DNA from 4 places in the Staphylococcus ursi genome. Region 4 is predicted to be linked to each of the others. Evidence: riboswitches for the same ligand, from Rfam matches in the RefSeq annotation. Region 4 holds a riboswitch; each other region holds the start of a gene.
The links. Region 4 has a riboswitch for thiamine pyrophosphate ahead of GZH82_RS03920 (ECF transporter S component). Riboswitches for the same ligand answer to the same signal wherever they lie in the genome.

Region 1: it holds a riboswitch for thiamine pyrophosphate, as region 4 does, so the genes downstream of both, GZH82_RS11435 (thiamine phosphate synthase) here and GZH82_RS03920 (ECF transporter S component) in region 4, are expected to answer to the same signal.
Region 2: it holds a riboswitch for thiamine pyrophosphate, as region 4 does, so the genes downstream of both, thiO (glycine oxidase ThiO) here and GZH82_RS03920 (ECF transporter S component) in region 4, are expected to answer to the same signal.
Region 3: it holds a riboswitch for thiamine pyrophosphate, as region 4 does, so the genes downstream of both, tenA (thiaminase II) here and GZH82_RS03920 (ECF transporter S component) in region 4, are expected to answer to the same signal.

What each region holds. Positions count from the first base shown of each region.
Region 1 is NZ_CP048279.1:2,418,441-2,422,660, forward strand. It holds gene GZH82_RS11420 (ThiF family adenylyltransferase) at 1-651, opposite strand, end outside; gene GZH82_RS11425 (thiazole synthase) at 651-1,418, opposite strand; gene thiS (sulfur carrier protein ThiS) at 1,422-1,622, opposite strand; gene GZH82_RS11435 (thiamine phosphate synthase) at 1,623-2,213, opposite strand; TPP riboswitch at 2,292-2,400, opposite strand; gene GZH82_RS11440 (Bax inhibitor-1 family protein) at 2,419-3,039, opposite strand; gene GZH82_RS11445 (LysM peptidoglycan-binding domain-containing protein) at 3,380-4,207, shown strand.
Region 2 is NZ_CP048279.1:2,825,089-2,829,308, forward strand. It holds gene GZH82_RS13435 (general stress protein) at 1-86, shown strand, start outside; gene GZH82_RS13440 (hypothetical protein) at 284-958, shown strand; gene GZH82_RS13445 (hypothetical protein) at 1,072-1,671, shown strand; TPP riboswitch at 1,754-1,856, shown strand; gene thiO (glycine oxidase ThiO) at 1,947-3,053, shown strand; gene GZH82_RS13455 (L-cystine transporter) at 3,128-4,220, shown strand, end outside.
Region 3 is NZ_CP048279.1:1,978,986-1,983,205, forward strand. It holds gene thiE (thiamine phosphate synthase) at 1-337, opposite strand, end outside; gene thiM (hydroxyethylthiazole kinase) at 327-1,130, opposite strand; gene thiD (bifunctional hydroxymethylpyrimidine kinase/phosphomethylpyrimidine kinase) at 1,132-1,938, opposite strand; gene tenA (thiaminase II) at 1,938-2,621, opposite strand; TPP riboswitch at 2,689-2,792, opposite strand; gene GZH82_RS09215 (single-stranded DNA-binding protein) at 3,208-3,564, opposite strand; gene GZH82_RS09220 (YwpF-like family protein) at 3,744-4,178, shown strand.
Region 4 is NZ_CP048279.1:907,886-912,105, forward strand. It holds gene GZH82_RS03910 (energy-coupling factor transporter transmembrane component T family protein) at 1-651, opposite strand, end outside; gene GZH82_RS03915 (ABC transporter ATP-binding protein) at 648-2,051, opposite strand; gene GZH82_RS03920 (ECF transporter S component) at 2,064-2,639, opposite strand; TPP riboswitch at 2,767-2,866, opposite strand; gene graF (glycopeptide resistance-associated protein GraF) at 3,736-3,867, opposite strand.

The DNA of each region.
Region 1 (4,220 bases), 1.4 Mb from region 4:
GGTCGTCATTTGGTAAGAAAAATCACCATGCATCAGGTAATAAAAGACTTCTGCCACGACAAAACTACTCGCCAAATGAACAGCGGGTGGCAACACTCCGTTAAGGTCACAACTTTCCATCGTCTCTGGCACATCCGGCATCACACAATGTAAACAAGGCCCGTCATGACTGATTGGAAAGACACTCAGCTGACTCCCCACTACTGCACCGTAAACATAAGGAATATCCAATTTTCGTGTCGCTTCATTCACTAAATAACGTGTTTCAAAACGATCCAAACCATCAAGTACCATATCCGGTTGTAGTTCCTCAAGAATGCCTTCAATATTGCGTGCTGTCACTTCTTCGTATAACGGTTCGATTGTTACTTCATGATTCATCATCGCGAGTCGTTCTTTTAGTGCAAACACTTTCGGCTTCATCGCTTCAGCATCTGCTTCAACATAGCCACTTTGACGATGTAAGTTAGATAAATGCACCACATCTTTATCGACGATCGTCAGTTTGCCAACACCACTTCTCACCAATTGCTCAGCGATGCCACTACCTAAAGCGCCGACGCCGATGACAAATACGTGTAATTGTTGTAACTGACGTTGGCTCTGTTCCCCAAAATGTTGGAAGCGTATTTGTCTATGATAGCGTGTCATTATAAAAAGCCTAACCCCTCAGATGGACTGGATTGCACTGCATTATAACGAATTGGAATACGACCTGCTTCATAACTTAAACGACCCGCTTCGATTCCTTTTTTCATCGCTTCAGCCATCTTCACTGGATCTTGTGCACGAGATACAGCCGAATTGAGCAAGATTGCATCTGCGCCAAGTTCCATCGCTTCGGCACAATCTTTTGCTGAACCAATCCCTGCATCTACAATGACAGGCACGTCACATTTTTCAATGATATAACGCAAATTCAGTGGATTCGTAATGCCACGACCTGTACCAATAGGAGAAGCAAGTGGCATCACCGCATGAACACCTAAGCTTTCTAGTCGTTGCGCTAATACGACATCATCTGAAATATACGGACAAACGATGTAGCCTTTTTCTAATAAAATTTCACAAGCTTTGTACGTTTCTAACGGATCAGGTAATAATGTATCGTCATCGCCAATCACTTCGACCTTAATCATGTCACACACGCCAGCTTCACGCGCTAATTCAGCAATACGCACCGCTTCTTCTGCCGTTTTCGCACCTGCTGTATTGGGAAATGTTGTAAATTTTGATAAATCGACATTCGCCAATGGATTCGGTAAGTTTCGGTCATATAAACTCATACGTCTGACCGCAAATGTGAGCACTTCTGTTTCTGATGCTTCAATCGCCTTAGACTGAATCGCTTCACTTTCAAATTTTCCTGTACCTAAAAATAATCTTGAATGAAATGTTAAATGTCCAATTTTAAACATCTGTTAACCGCCTCCTACAAATTCTAACAATTCTAATCGATCATCTTGCCGTACTTCAGTTGTGGCCCATGCTGAACGTTTAACGACTGTTGCATTACGTTCGACTGCCATCCGTTTCGATTCGATACCGAAATGGTCTAAAATGTCTTGTACTGTCGTGCCTTCTTCAAATTGTTGCTGCTCTCCGTTCACAAAAACTTCCATTCATTTCACCTTCTTTAATGACCAATTATCAACCATCTTTTCAAACGATTGAAGTTCATGTCTAAATGCACTGCTGATACACGCGATTCCTGTAAAATGAGACGATATATGTTGTACTGTGTCAGCTGTAATGCCTCCCAATGCCACTACCGGAAAATCAATGGTCAAAACTTCATCAATTTCAAGTTGTGTTCGCGGTGGCAAGTCAGGTTTTGACGAGGTTGGAAAAAGATGTCCAAATAACACAAAATCTAATCGTTGCGCTTTTGCTTCACGAACCATCGCTGCTGAATGTGTCGATGTGCTCACTTGATAATGAGGGTGCGCTTGCTTTAATGATGCAGCACGGTAATCTCCCTCTTTAAAATGCACATTTGAAATGCCGAGTTCAATCGCTAATGTCACATCCGTATGTATGATGACTTTAGATTTTGGAAAGCCATTCGCCAATAATTGGGTGATCCATTGCTTGAGTGGGTGCCGATTCATAGGCGTCCGTAAAATGACACCTACTATCTGACTTTCAATAGCACAGAGCCTTTTGATATGCCAGTCATCTAGTACAACATACGGTGTAATCACAATCATCATCGCCTTTTCCCTCCCTTTCTATTCACAATAAAAAAACTACTTTCCTCGTTATTTACAATAGAAAAGTAGCCTCATTTGACACGAATACAGCCACTTTCCTACGCCAGTACGAACTGGATCAGGTTCAGGAATTTTGAAATCAACATTTCAATCTCAGCCATTATGAACGGCACTTCCAGTGGATTGTTTCAAATATTCAATTGTTTTATCGTTTCATTATACGAGCTAATTCTAACACATAACGAATGATGTGGAAAAGGTTTATAAATAAATTAAAACCTAATTCTCGTGGTGAAAACTGACCTCGCTTCATACGATTGAAGTCATAAAGTGTATACAATAGAAAAAGTAATAACCCGACAACTGCAATAATCGTGTAGTAAATCGGGCTGTGAATCCACCAACCAACGAGACTTGCTAAAATGAGCGCGATTAATGTCACGAATAAATATTTCCCTAAGCTCGACGCATCTTTAATCCAAAAATAACCGAAGATACCAAAAATGACAAATCCAGATACGGCTAAAATAACCATATTGAAAAATAAACGCGCACCTAAATCTTGCAATGTATACATGAATGTCGCATAAGATAATAATCCGACGACAATCGTATAAATATGAGAAATAATCGGGCCACTAAAGCGCACACGTTGAAATACCATCGAAGCTAAGATTAAGATGAGTAGTCCGATAGAGAGTGGTTGTCGCCAAGCTATCGGTAAAAATTGTCCAAAATATGTTGAAATCCCAAAAATCAGCCAATAGTACATAAAAAACAACCATACTTTACCATAAGCAGAACGGGATTGATTTTGTGTTGCCATCTCATTTTGCCTCCTTTTCTTCTATTTTACGGTATGTCACAACAGAATCAAATGCAGAAATGATACAACTATTCCATTGATAAACGATGCATTTATATTACAAAAACTTTAATTATCTCAAAAGATTTGCAAATCAAATTTTCTATAAATTGGATAGTGACAACATTTAAGCACAATACGATAGCAAAACTATATTTTTCGCAACATTACAGATTCGTAACATCCCCCCAATATTACAATATTTTTGTTATCATAATGATTGAATTAATAATCAAATTACACATTTCGTTATTCATTGCTCAACACATCTTATCATTCGTGTAAATAAGGAGGCAATACATTGAAAAAACTCGCATTTGCATGTACGTTAACTTCAGGTGCGGCAGCCGTCGCTATGCTCAATCATCAAGATGCTGACGCGTCAACACAATACACAGTCCAATCTGGTGATTCACTTTGGTCCATCGCGCAAAAATATGGAACGACAGTTGATGCACTTAAGCAATCCAATCAATTACAAAACAACATGGTCTTCCCAGGCCAAGTCTTATCCATTGGTGGCGGTAGTGGTGCACCATCTTCTGCTACTGTACCACAACAAACTGGTGGCGCTTATACTGTACAAGCTGGCGAATCTTTAAATATGATTGCCACAAAATACGGTGTGTCAGTTCAAGACTTAATGCGTGCTAACGGATTGACGAGCTACTTAATCCATCCTAACCAACAACTTCAAATCCCTGGCGGTAATGCTGGCAACACTGCATCAAAAACAGGTGGCGCTGGCGGTACAGGTAGTATCTCAACAAGCGGCCAATACAACACACCTCTATTTAGCCATCAAAACTTATACGACTGGGGGCAATGTACGTATTATGTATTCGATCGTCGCGCACAAATCGGTCAACCTATTAGTACGTATTGGTGGAACGCTGATCATTGGGCAGCTAATGCCGCAGCTGATGGTTATACAGTAGACCACAATCCAACAACAGGTTCAATTATGCAAAACTTTGAAGGTCCAATAGGTCACGTTGCTTTTGTTGAACGTGTGAACAGTGATGGTAGTATTTTAATTTCAGAAATGAACTACAATACACCACCAGGACAACAAGATTATCGTACAATTCCAGCATCAATTGCTTCATCATACAATTATATTCATTAATATAGTGAACAGA
Region 2 (4,220 bases), 980 kb from region 4:
AAGATGAATATGAAAAACATAATGCTGCGAACCAAAAACTGCAAGATAAACATGCACCATCTGAACATTACGGCGATATTGAGTAATCATTCATGTGTATCTATAGTCCTTACTACTTCACCCAAGATTTAATTTAACTTTCGTACACGTCATTGTATTGAAAGGATTAGGTCTTGGGTGAAGTATTTATTTCTATAGATTGTGCTTCGTATCTCCCCCATTAATTGTGCTATTTCTCGCTCTATATATGCTATACTATAGCCATTAAGAGAGGTGAAGTGACATGCATTTTGTACATATTCAATCAACCCAAGATCCATGGTATGTCCCAGCATTAGAATTTTATATGGATAAACTAGACCCCCTCGTAACAGAAGACGAGTCTGTATTTGAACAATCCTTAAAAACCGAAAAAACACAATATGATTTCGTATTTCTCGTAGGTATAGAAAACGATGAGGTCGTAAGTTTTGCGACAGCGCATTACGAAGCAACGACGAATGTGGGTTTTTTAGTCTATCTCTTGAGTCAGCCCGGTGACAATTGTGAGCAGTACCTTAAAGCGATACTTGAACAAATCGAAAAAGATGTGAATCAAATTTCTAATCAACTCCATGGCCGAGATGTGAATTTCTTCATGTTCGAGTCGACATTTGAATCACCCAACGTGGACACTGAAACGGCTGATAAAATTGCATTCCGTCGTCGCTTTTTATTGCAACAAGGTTATGAAAAACAAAACGATATTGCTTATTTACAACCTTCATTAGATCGCAATGGCAAACCAGTACCTATGGCGTTGTATATTAAAGCGAATATTCCTCTAACGAAAGATATTTACGGTACGAGTATTAAATCTGCCTATATTATTAAATATGTTTTTGCGAACCGTATTCCAAGACATGTGATTTATCCATTACTCGTTAAAATGGATTTGCGCAAAGAACCTTATGCCTAAACCCTTGAAATCAACCGTTAAAGCCGTTACAATGGTAAAGAGGTAAGACTGACGGGTCACTGAACGCACACTACCGACAGTCTAAAAACATGAGGGAAAGGACCTAATGGCATATGCTAACAAAAGAATTTGCTCAACGATCTGAGCTTAGTGAAAAACAAGTCCGTAAAATCGTCCAACATCTTGAAGAACGCGGCTATCATTTAAACAAGACTGAATATCGTGGACGTGAAGCGACAGACTTTAAAGAAGAAGATATCGAACTCTTCCAAGAAATTGCTGAACGTGTCGCACAAACGAATAGTTACGATCTTGCTTTCGAAGCGCTCGAAAAAGAAAAAGACTTTTTACAGGTCATCGTTAAAGAAAACGATCAACAATTACCTGCTGACCAACAAGTGCCACAATTGATTCAAGAGTTGCGCCACGAAATCAATCAAATGCGTGAAGAACGTCAAATGTTAGGTCAAATGGTCTCACAAGTGCATCAACAACAAGAAGAACTTAAAGCATTACATCAACAGTTACATACACAGTTGGAAACGAGCAACAAGTCGCTTGAAGCTTTGACTACTGCACAACAGCAACAAACTGAGCAACTGTCAAAAACGCAAGAAACGATTGAAACCCAAACGAAAGAGCATCAAGAGCTTGCGGAAACGATTCACCGCAATGAGAAAAAAGGGTTCTTCCAACGTTTATTTGGTGGCTAAGCAACATTGATGATAGGCTAAGAATTGTAAAAGTTTCGATTTAACGTCCGTTTAAGTAATACTAATGAATGATCAACAAAAAAACATAAGCTAGGGGTGCTCGAGGTGAGCTGAGAAAGATGGTATCTTAACTCTTTGAACCTGACGTGGTTAGAACCAACGAAGGGAAGCGCAATATGACGACGAAATAGTCTCAAGATGAATGGTGAGTAGTCACATTATTTCAATCATATACGCTTTCCTCTTGCATCCTTTTATGCAGGAGGTCTTTTTTTATGAAACAAACGATAATTATTGGTGCAGGTGTCATGGGATTGTCTATTGCACGCCAACTCGATTCCAAACATCGTCATATCCGTATCATTGATCGCTCCACCCCACGAATGAACGCATCTTATGCTGCAGGTGGTATGTTAGGCGCACAAAATGAATTTTTTGAAGATACCCCACTTTATCGACTTGCAATGAAAAGCCGTGCGATGATGCCTGAATTAGCTCAAACCCTGGAGCGCGAAACGGGGATTCATATCGAATATCAACAGCATGGACTCATCAAAGTCGCTTCTCAACCCCAAGATGTCCAAGCAGTCCGTCAACAGTTCGAATTTTTACACCATCATGACCACACCGTCACCCAACTGTCGACGCAACAATTAACACAACGGTTCCCCCATCTCAATCCATCACAAAGTGCCGCGTTCAAAATTCAAGACGACGGCCAAATTAATGCGAATCTCTACACACAAGCGCTCATTGCTTCGGTCATGCAACGTTCCCATATCGAATTGATGACCCATACGGAGGTTCACGCGTTGCAGCGCCATCATCATCGATACCGTGTTGAGACGTCAAAAGGCATATTCGAAGCTGACGAGCTCATTATTGCAGCTGGCGCATGGAGTGGCGCATTGCTTCAACAATTAGGTTTCGAATTACCAACGCATCCTGTTAAAGGTGACGTCAAATTGATTGCGTCTGATTACGACGGCTTAAAAGAAACGATTTTTAATATGAACGGTTGTTACATCGTCCCAAAACTGCCGAATCGCTTCTTAATAGGCGCAACATCCGATTATGATTGTTGGGACACTGAAAACAATGACGACAACCTTGCGTGGCTTGAGCACGAAAGTTTGAACATGATTCCCGCATTACGGTCACACCATGTCATTAAAACTTGGACGGGGATTCGCCCCATTACAGAGAATGAAATACCTATTATGGGGAAAATCGCACCTCAACTTTTCGTGACGACAGGGCATTATCGTAATGGTATTTTACTGTCACCGATTGCTGGACAACTGATGGCACAACTCGTTGATGAGGATAGTGAAGCCCAACATCAGCTCGCTCCATTTACACCTAAAATTAAGCAAATATAAAAAATATATCTTGATTTTATGTTTCCTTACCATTATCCTATTATAGAAGTCGGAATTAAAAAGGAAGCGTATTTATGTCTATTTTTTTAGTGATTATTAATTTAATTATTTTTCTTATTGCGTTAATAAGCCTATGGGTCATGGCTAAAAAGCACGTCAAATTTCCCAAACGCGTGTTCTTTGCACTTGGCCTAGGTATCCTATTAGGCTTGCTACTCCACCTTGTTTATGGTGTTGAAGGCACGGTCACGTCTCAAACAACGGATTGGGTCGGCTTAATTGGGAATGGCTACATTTCATTGCTACAAATGATTGTCATCCCACTTATTTTTGTTTCTATCGTCGCAGCATTTACGAAAATTGAAATTGGAGAAAAGTTTGCTAAAGTCGGCAGCTTCATCTTCATGTTTCTTATTGGTACCGTAACGATTGCAGCGATTATCGGTATTATCTATGCAATCGCATTCAATTTAGATGCCTCTAGTATTGACTTAGGTCAGGCAGAAAATGCTCGTAGCGCCGAAATTGCTGATAAAGCGAAAGAGCTTACTGCGACAACATTACCAACACAAATTTTAGAATTGTTACCATCAAATCCATTTTTAGATTTCACTGGTGCACGTGCAACTTCTACTATTGCAGTCGTGATTTTTGCCGCATTTGTAGGTTTTGCATTTTTACGTGTCGCACGCAAACAACCTGAAAATGGTCAAACTTTAAAACGCGGTATCGATGCCATTTACGCACTTGTAATGGCTATCGTAACATTTGTTTTGCGCCTTACTCCTTATGGGATTTTAGCGATTATGATTAACACGATTGCGACGAGTGATTTTGCTGCGATTTGGACACTCGGTAAATTCGTCATTGCGTCTTATGCAGCACTCATTACAATGTACATCATTCACTTAATCATTTTGGCCATCATTGGTGTCAATCCAGTACAGTATGTGAAGAAAACAGCCGAAGTGATTTTATTCGCATTCACTTCACGTTCAAGTGCCGGTACATTGCCATTAAACGTTCAAGCGCAAACGAATCGCTTAGGTGTGCCTCAAGCTATCGCAAACTTCTCTGGTTCATTTGGGCTATCTATTGGACAAAATGGTTGTGCTGGGATTTACCCTGCCATGCTTGCGATAATGGTTGCACCTGTCGCGGGCGTTG
Region 3 (4,220 bases), 1.1 Mb from region 4:
TGAGACCGATAATTTTATCTTCTAATAAATGTTGAAATGACTGTACTTTCGCATCTTCTTGGCCGACATGTATCCCATCCGCATCGACTTCAATAGCTAAGTCAACATCATCATTGACAATGAATGGCACGTGATAATGGCGACACAAATCTCTTAAACGAACGGCCATTGCTGTTTTCTCCTCACCTTGTAAAGATGAAGGGCCTTTTTCACGAAATTGATACATCGTAATACCCGCTTCTAACGCTTCTTTTAAAATGCCATCTAAGCTACCTTGTTTAACATCTTGTGTACCTGCAATAAAATACACACGTAACTGTTTTCGATTAAATGTCATTTTCACTCACTTCTCTCTTTTTAATCTCCATTAAATAGGACTCAGCTAATGTTTGATTTAATGCATCGATAAAAGCGACTAAAAATGTACCTGGTAAATCTGCACCCTCACGTAATTCAGCTTGTTCTGCTGAAATGTTATAGTATGAAACGGCTTCAATGAGTGGGTCGATAGATGGCTTTGTTTCACCTAATAGAAAACTGGCAACCACTGCGCCTAATAAACAACCAGCTCCTGTAATTTTTGTCAACAACGGAGAACCATTTGATAAGATGACCACTTTCCCATCTTGTAAAATGACATCATCTTTACCTGAGACGACAATAGCGGTTTGATACTTTTCGTAAGCTTGATGTGCAATGCTGACAACATCAATATCAGAAGCACTATCTGTACCTTTCATCGTCGTCGCTGTATCAACTAATGTCATCATTTCCGATGCGTTGCCTTTAATGACAGACACATCAATTTCTTCTAAAAAGCGTTGACAAAAATCTTTACGGAATTGCGAAGCACCCACTGCGACAGGGTCAAAAACGATAGGTACACCCATTTGATTCGCAGTCTTGGCAATAGCTAGCATGTCCTCACTATTTCTCGCTGTTAACGTACCAATATTGATTAATAATCCTTGTGTTACTTTGAAAAAATCTTCTGCTTCTTCTGGGGCTTCACTCATCGCTGGACTTGCACCCATACTCAACAAACCGTTGGCAGTAAAGTTTTTAACGACATCATTCGTATAACAAACGACAAGGGGTTGTTGCTTTCTGACTTCTGCTAAATAATTCATGTTAATCCCACCCATTTAATTTTTCATATGCAAAGTGATTCACTGGACCTCGACCTTTACCAATTTCTGGTGTGTGTTGAATCGCTAATGAAATGTATTTTTTTGCTTTGGCTACCGCGTCATAAACTGTTTTTCCTTTAGCTAATTCTGCTGTAATGACGGCTGAAAATGTGCAACCCGTGCCGTGTGTATGTTGAGTTGGAAAACGCTCGCTTTTAAACTCATAATGACCATCTTGCGTAAATAAATGATCGATGGCATCTCCTTCTAGATGGCCACCTTTAATAATGACCCCTTTTGAACCAATATCATGAATAAAAAAACGGCCAACTTGATGGATTTTTTCAACCGAATCGATTGTGACACCAGCGATTTCTTCAGCTTCTGGGACATTAGGTGTTGCCACATCTGCATAAGGTAACAGTGTTTCTTTAAGACGGTTACGCACTTTTTGATCCATTAAAGAATCACCACTTTTAGCGACCATGACTGGGTCAATCACATATGGGATATTAATCTTTTTCAAATATGATGCAATCACTTCCATCATTTCTGGCGTCGGAATCATACCTGTCTTCAACGCATGCGGCATTTCGTCATTAAAGACACTGTCTAATTGCTCTTCTAACCAACTTGCTTCTAAATTATGAATATGTTGCACACCCATTGAATTTTGAGCCACGATACTTGTCACTGCAGCCATGCCATAGACACCACAAGAATGAAAAGATTTCAAGTCTGCCATTGCTCCTGCACCACCACTTGGATCTGTACCTGCAATCGTTAGCGCAATTTTTGGTTTTTCCATCATTTCTCTCCTCCAAATTCCCATTTTTCAAGTTGATAAGCCATATTGAAAAAGTTTCGTTCATGAACCGTGCTTTGTAGAAAGTTTTGTCTCAATTGTTGTTGAACACTTTCGGAACTCGCTTCTGCATATGAGTCAAGCCAACGATCAATATAGGACAACAGCGTATCCATTTCTCTATTGTAAAAATCGAACCATGCTTTTAATGGATGATCGGCTTCAAAGTGATGATTTTCAATCGCCATTTTACCTATTTGTTGATACACATAAGGACACGGTGCCATTGCAGCAAGCGTATAAGCAACATTGTCAAAAGCATACGCGTTATAATACATATGTTTAATATAATGGTCGGCAGATGGATACCAATCCCCTTGTTGAATGATGCTTTGATAATCTTCACCGATATAGTCCGCTAAAATATGATGGGCCTCTACCTCTCCAGAACTCGCAAACTGAATTTGTTCTGTTAAAAATTGAATCTCATCTTTCGTATCCACTTTAGGTATAAGCAGCGCATATATTTTAGCAAATTCATTTAAATAACGTGAATCTGCGCGTAAATAATGTTTAACTGCTTCTGTAGCAATATTCCCTTTAAGCATGCCTTGTATAAAACCATCTTGATAAATTTGTTCAATCATTGGTTGTGCTTCTTGTTTAATTTGTTCAGAAAAACGCATCTTCATTCTCCTTTAATATGAAAAAAGACTACCTTGAAAGTAGCCTTGTTCACACATTTGAAGCATGCGTGTCCACGTGCTACTTCCCTACGTTGGTTTCATCCAAATCAGGTTCTGAGGGTCTGAATATCCATTCATCTCAGCCATAAATCGGCACCCCTAGTAGTCCTTCATTTTTTTAGTTATCTTTAATGTATCAGAAACCTAACACAAGTTCAATTATGTAAAAGCACTAAACAAATTGCAAAATATATGTATAGTTTAACAAAACAAATGACTCTATTAGATTATTTTACATTTCTTATGAATCATTCGTTAAATATCAATAAGAATAAAAGTGGTGATTGGCCACTAAATACAATGCACGTATTTAATAGCCAATACACCTCATTTTAAGGTTGATAGATAGACAATTTTGGTAGCAGGTTGTATACCAAATATCATTAGAGCTCAAGTCAATATGTTGAAGATAAAAGTAATGGTGTGAGATAAATCGAATTATTTCAATCGGAGAATATACTTTGAGAAGGGTTGATAAAAGTTGGTGGGATTATCAAATATTGGAAAAACTTTGCTTGTTGCTTTGCTATTCATCGTTGAACTCATCTTTGTTTGACTCTATCGTTACTGTACCAATTGGAGAGATTTGTGAAACGAGTAATTCTGTAGCATAACGTTTTTCATCATTATGGATGTAACGTCTGGTTTGGATTTGCCCGCTTATGGCTACAGTTGTCCCCTCATGGATGTTTTCATGAATTTGAAGAGCAATGTTACCGAACGCTTTACAATTTAAGTAATCAGTGATGGGCTTTTGGTTTTTACTTAAATACTCTCGCGTGACAGCAACGGTAAAGGTAACAAAGTAACTCTCTTCTTTTTCGTAAAAACTGGGCGGGCGGTTAATGATACCTACTGCTTGAAAATGGTTAATGTTGTTCACCTCCTGTACCCGTAATATAAACCTTTCAATGTGAAATGACAAAATGCAAATTCCCATAAAATTAAAGTATGCATCGAGGTGTATTTAAGCCTAATCGAGAATTATTTTAAAAATTGCGTTATAATGAAAAGTACCATAGAAATTTCGTAAAGTTTTTAAATGATATGGGGGTGGCTCCAATGAAGACGTTTAAAGCTGTTCGTTTTCAGATCGTTTCTGAAAATAGTAGCGTGGCTGAATATGAACTTCTAGACGGTGTAATTATTAATAAAGAAAATAGTGGTACGGGTTGGGTGTTAGAAATAGTTATTTCAGATATACATCAAGAACAGATGCAAGCGTACATGGAGGCAGAAGCACTTTTAGATATTCGTGTCGTTATTACGCGACCGTCTAATGATCCTGCGCTGTTTGATGCGACAATCAAGCACATTACACCTTTAAATGGCAGTATTTCAGTTGTATTTGAGTGTCATATTTATACATTGCGACAAGTTTATGCGGAAAATTTATTAGAACAACTTGTCAATGAAGGCATGCAAGGTCAAGAGCTCATCACAACGTTCAATCGCATGATGAAATCTAAACCACGTCTTAAAGATGAACGACAATAATATTTGAAGCATACATACATGTGCTATTATTCCCGCTTTTGA
Region 4 (4,220 bases):
TTTAAATCCTTTTTTCTCCATAGCTACTGATAGGCGATGCGCTTTTCTAATGTTTTGACTGAGCAATGGAATTAATAAATGTTTCAGACGTTTGAAGCCTGAATAGTTGCGGTTATCAATCATTTGATAGCGCATTTTTAAGGCGTTGCGTAGTTGGAAAAGTGATTCTAACATGATTGGAATCATACGAAATGCCGCCATAAAAGCATAAGCAATTTTCGGTTTCACTTTTAAATGCTGCATCAAGCTGTAAAAAATCATGATGACTTGTGACGTAAAGGCAATAGACAATCCAAAATAACTCACAGTCATCGTCCGGAATGAGAGATGGAGCCCACGCACAAGACTTTCCGTCGTGATGTTAACGAAGCCGAATTTTAATAACTCATGTTGCCCATCACCGTAAAATATCATGAATAATGAGGAGGTGAGGGCGAAAAATGTTGCGAGTAATGTGAACGTCAAGACGACTTTCCACTGTGTCCCTGCAACGAGTAACATAAAAATGAGCATCAATGTCGCAAGATAAATCATCACGTCAAAATGATGAACGAAAATAATGAAGAAGAAGAGTGAGACGCCTAACAATAATTTGGTTACGATATTCACATCATCCATGAACGTGTGACGTGTTTTCCAAGATTCAATCATGTGCGCACCTCCTCGACTTCATAGAGTTTGCCATCTTTGACTTCTATCCGACGAGTAGGGTAACGTTCAATAATATGTGCATCGTGCGTGACCATTAAAATCGTCTGACCTTGCGCAATTCGACTTTGGAACAATTCAATTAATTTAAACGTGTTATGACTGTCTAAGCCAAATGTCGGTTCATCTAATAAAATCATATCTGCATTGGTACTTAATGCGGTAGCGACACTCAGTCGACGCTTTTGACCCATAGATAATTCAAATGGGTGTTGACTCGACACATGCTCCAAATCAAGCAACGCTAACATTTCCGCAGTTTTCGCTTTCGCATGCTCAGGATCCATATGATGATAATTGACCCATATTTCATCAAACACACTATTTTGTATAAATTGCAGTTCAGGATTTTGATACACTAAAAACATATGTTGCGCTGCATCTTTAATTTTAGTTAATTTCTGCCCGGCGTAACGCATGTTCCCCTTATAACGTATCAATTGCATCATCGACTCTAACAGCGATGTCTTACCTGAACCATTTTTCCCTGTTAGTGTAATCCATTCTCCTGGTCCAATTTGTAATGCGTCCACTTCATATAATGTACGACGGACCCTTTGTATAGCGCCTTGTTCGAATGAAAAATGAAAATTTTGAGCAGTAGATTGGACGGGATGTTGGGGCATAGGTGCATGCGACCACGCTTTTGGATGCCACACGCCATATTCACTTAATAATGCTTCGTAATGCGACATAATATATTCAGGCGTGCCTTGTTGCACAATGTGGCCATGATGATTCATCAGTATGACACGATCGACATGTTGCCAAATATGTTCCACCTTATGTTCGACAATCAGTACGGTCTTGTCCTCCCACAAATCCTTCAGTAGATTCCATAAATTTTCTGTCGCTTCTACATCTAACATCGCAGTCGGTTCGTCAAGAAACAATGTATCTGCGCCCTGGAGTAACGTTCCCGCAATCGCTAATTTTTGTTTCATGCCGCCACTCAATTGATGAATACGTTGCTTCGGATTCACATCCAGACCGACATAGTTTAAAGCTTCATGAATACGGCCGTCCATATCGTGACGCGGAATTTGTTGGTTTTCTAATATAAATGCCAATTCTTCATTTACTTGTGGCATACAAAACTGCGAATCTGGGTCTTGGAAAATGACACCCGAATTTTCAGCGATTTCTAATGTATCATATTTCATTGGTAAATCAATTAAGTTCGGCACAATGCCACTTAACACATTGAGTAACGTACTTTTACCTGAACCAGATGGCCCAAGTAAAAGCACTTTTTCTTTGTCTTTGATTTCTACGTCAATCCCGTCAAAAATTTTATAATCTGCACTCGGGTATTTTAAACGTAAATTTTTAACTTTTAACACAGTAAGTCACCCTTATAATGCATCGTAATCGTCTTTTGAAGCAGGACGAAACAGTTTCGTTACACCAGTTTGATCCAATGCCTTAACGAGTAAGTATGGGAAAACACCGGCTAATACAGCACCACTGATAATACGAAAAGCAATCAGTAGAACTAAGTTCCAAGTCGCGACTTCATTTAAGTAACCATAGTACCAGTCGATAGGTAAGCTAATGATTGCAGCTGCCATACCTGCAAGCACAGCTACCATAAAAGCACGTGATTTGTAGCGGAAAATCGCAAAAATAATCTCACACGCCAAACCTTGGAGTAAAGCGTAAATAATTGTAGGGATATCAAAACGTCCCATTAAAATGGTTTCACCAGCACCTGCAGCAAATTCAGCTAACAATGCAATACCCATTTTAGGAATAATGAGATATGCAACGACTGCAGCGCTAAACCACATACCATACATCAATTGATCAAGATGTAAACCTAATGGCTGTAAAGTATTCGTGACAGCCCACCATAAATTATAAATCACTGCAAATATCACTGATACGAGTACAGTGACGAGGATGTCTGACAACGTTAAGCCTTTTTTCATATCTAAACTCCTCCCAAAAATTAAAAAAATACGCATATCTCTTAAACCAAAGATAGGCGCATCATGTGCTCATTAATATATGGATATGCTATTGGAGTGACATACAAAGTCCATCGCTCAATATACATATCATAACAAAACACTTTCCTACGCTAGTATCATCTAGTTCAGGTTCAAAGGGTTTGAGGTGACACCTCATCTCAGCTTTCACACCCCTAGTGTGCGTATTTAATTGATAATGTCAATGTACACCTAGAACATTGAAAAGTCAAGGTTTCAAACGAGTGCTGACTAAATATTTGTAAATCTACAAACCATTAAAAATGTATATATATTGGAAAAATGAACAGTCAAGGCGAGCATCAACATAGCAGTCACAATCAAGACAACAGTATGACACCCAAATGACTTTTAGAACAATGCACTATGAGGATTAGGATTAGGTGGGCAGTTGAGTAGGGATGACTTGAAGTGTACGTATGAGGATGGGCATTTCAATTTATCAGTAAAACGATGTACTAAAGCTGGTGAACACCTATTGACACTCAGCGACCTCCAACCTTAAAGAAGAAAAGGTGAGAGGTTACTTTAACAATGGTAATTGATTTTGATATTGATAAGACATCATGGTGAAATGAGGAAGTATTGAATTTAAAACATTTCACTCTCACAATTAAGAACACTCACGAAAGATTGTAAGAACAGCTCGAGACTCCCGAGGGATAAATCAAAGGCTTAAATGTGGTTTCTGATTATTAACAGAGATCACTGTTTAACGCAGTAGCTGTCTGACTTCTCAATGCTCATGCTTTTGAGAAGTCTAGTCAGCTTTGCGGGGGGGGCAGTACGACGAAATCTTTGTAATACATGAGATTTCTGTACTGCTCCCGAAAATCCAAGTTGGCTTCCATTTCGTGAACACTCCAATCAAGCCAAATTGAGTTGCGTCAAGTCCTTGGGAAAACGAGAGCAAGTTCGTCAATTTGTAGGGTAAGAGGAAACATTTAACAAAACAAATGATATCCCAATGTTTTAAAAATAAAAAGGAACAGGCCACAATCAGCCCATTCCTCACACATCAAACAAAAACTAAAGATTACTCAAACGTTTTTTGAATATCATCTTTCGTTTTCTCTGCACCATCTTTAGCATCTTCAGTTTTATCTTTCAACTCTTTCTCTTTATCTTTCGCTTGTTCTGCAGCTTTTTTAATATCTTTTTCAGCCATTTCCAACGCCTACCTTTCAAATTGTTTGTATCACTACTATAGCCTTTATGTGCACAACTTAAACATTAGACCTATATAGAAATGAGACTTTGACATATCGTGCGCCTAGCTATATAGAGAAATATGAATGAAATAAGTAAATGCAACATTAAAAATTTTAGCTTCTGTTCTCGTATAAAAATAAATGAATTTTGATATACTTAACGCATCATTACGATGTAAAAACAACTCATGGATAATTAAGATATTTGAAAATAAAAATAAAAATAAATCCTTATGGTATTATGTATTAAATGGATAGGTCATTCTGAAGACTGATATTTTTGAAATATAAAGACAGGTGACAAGAGTTC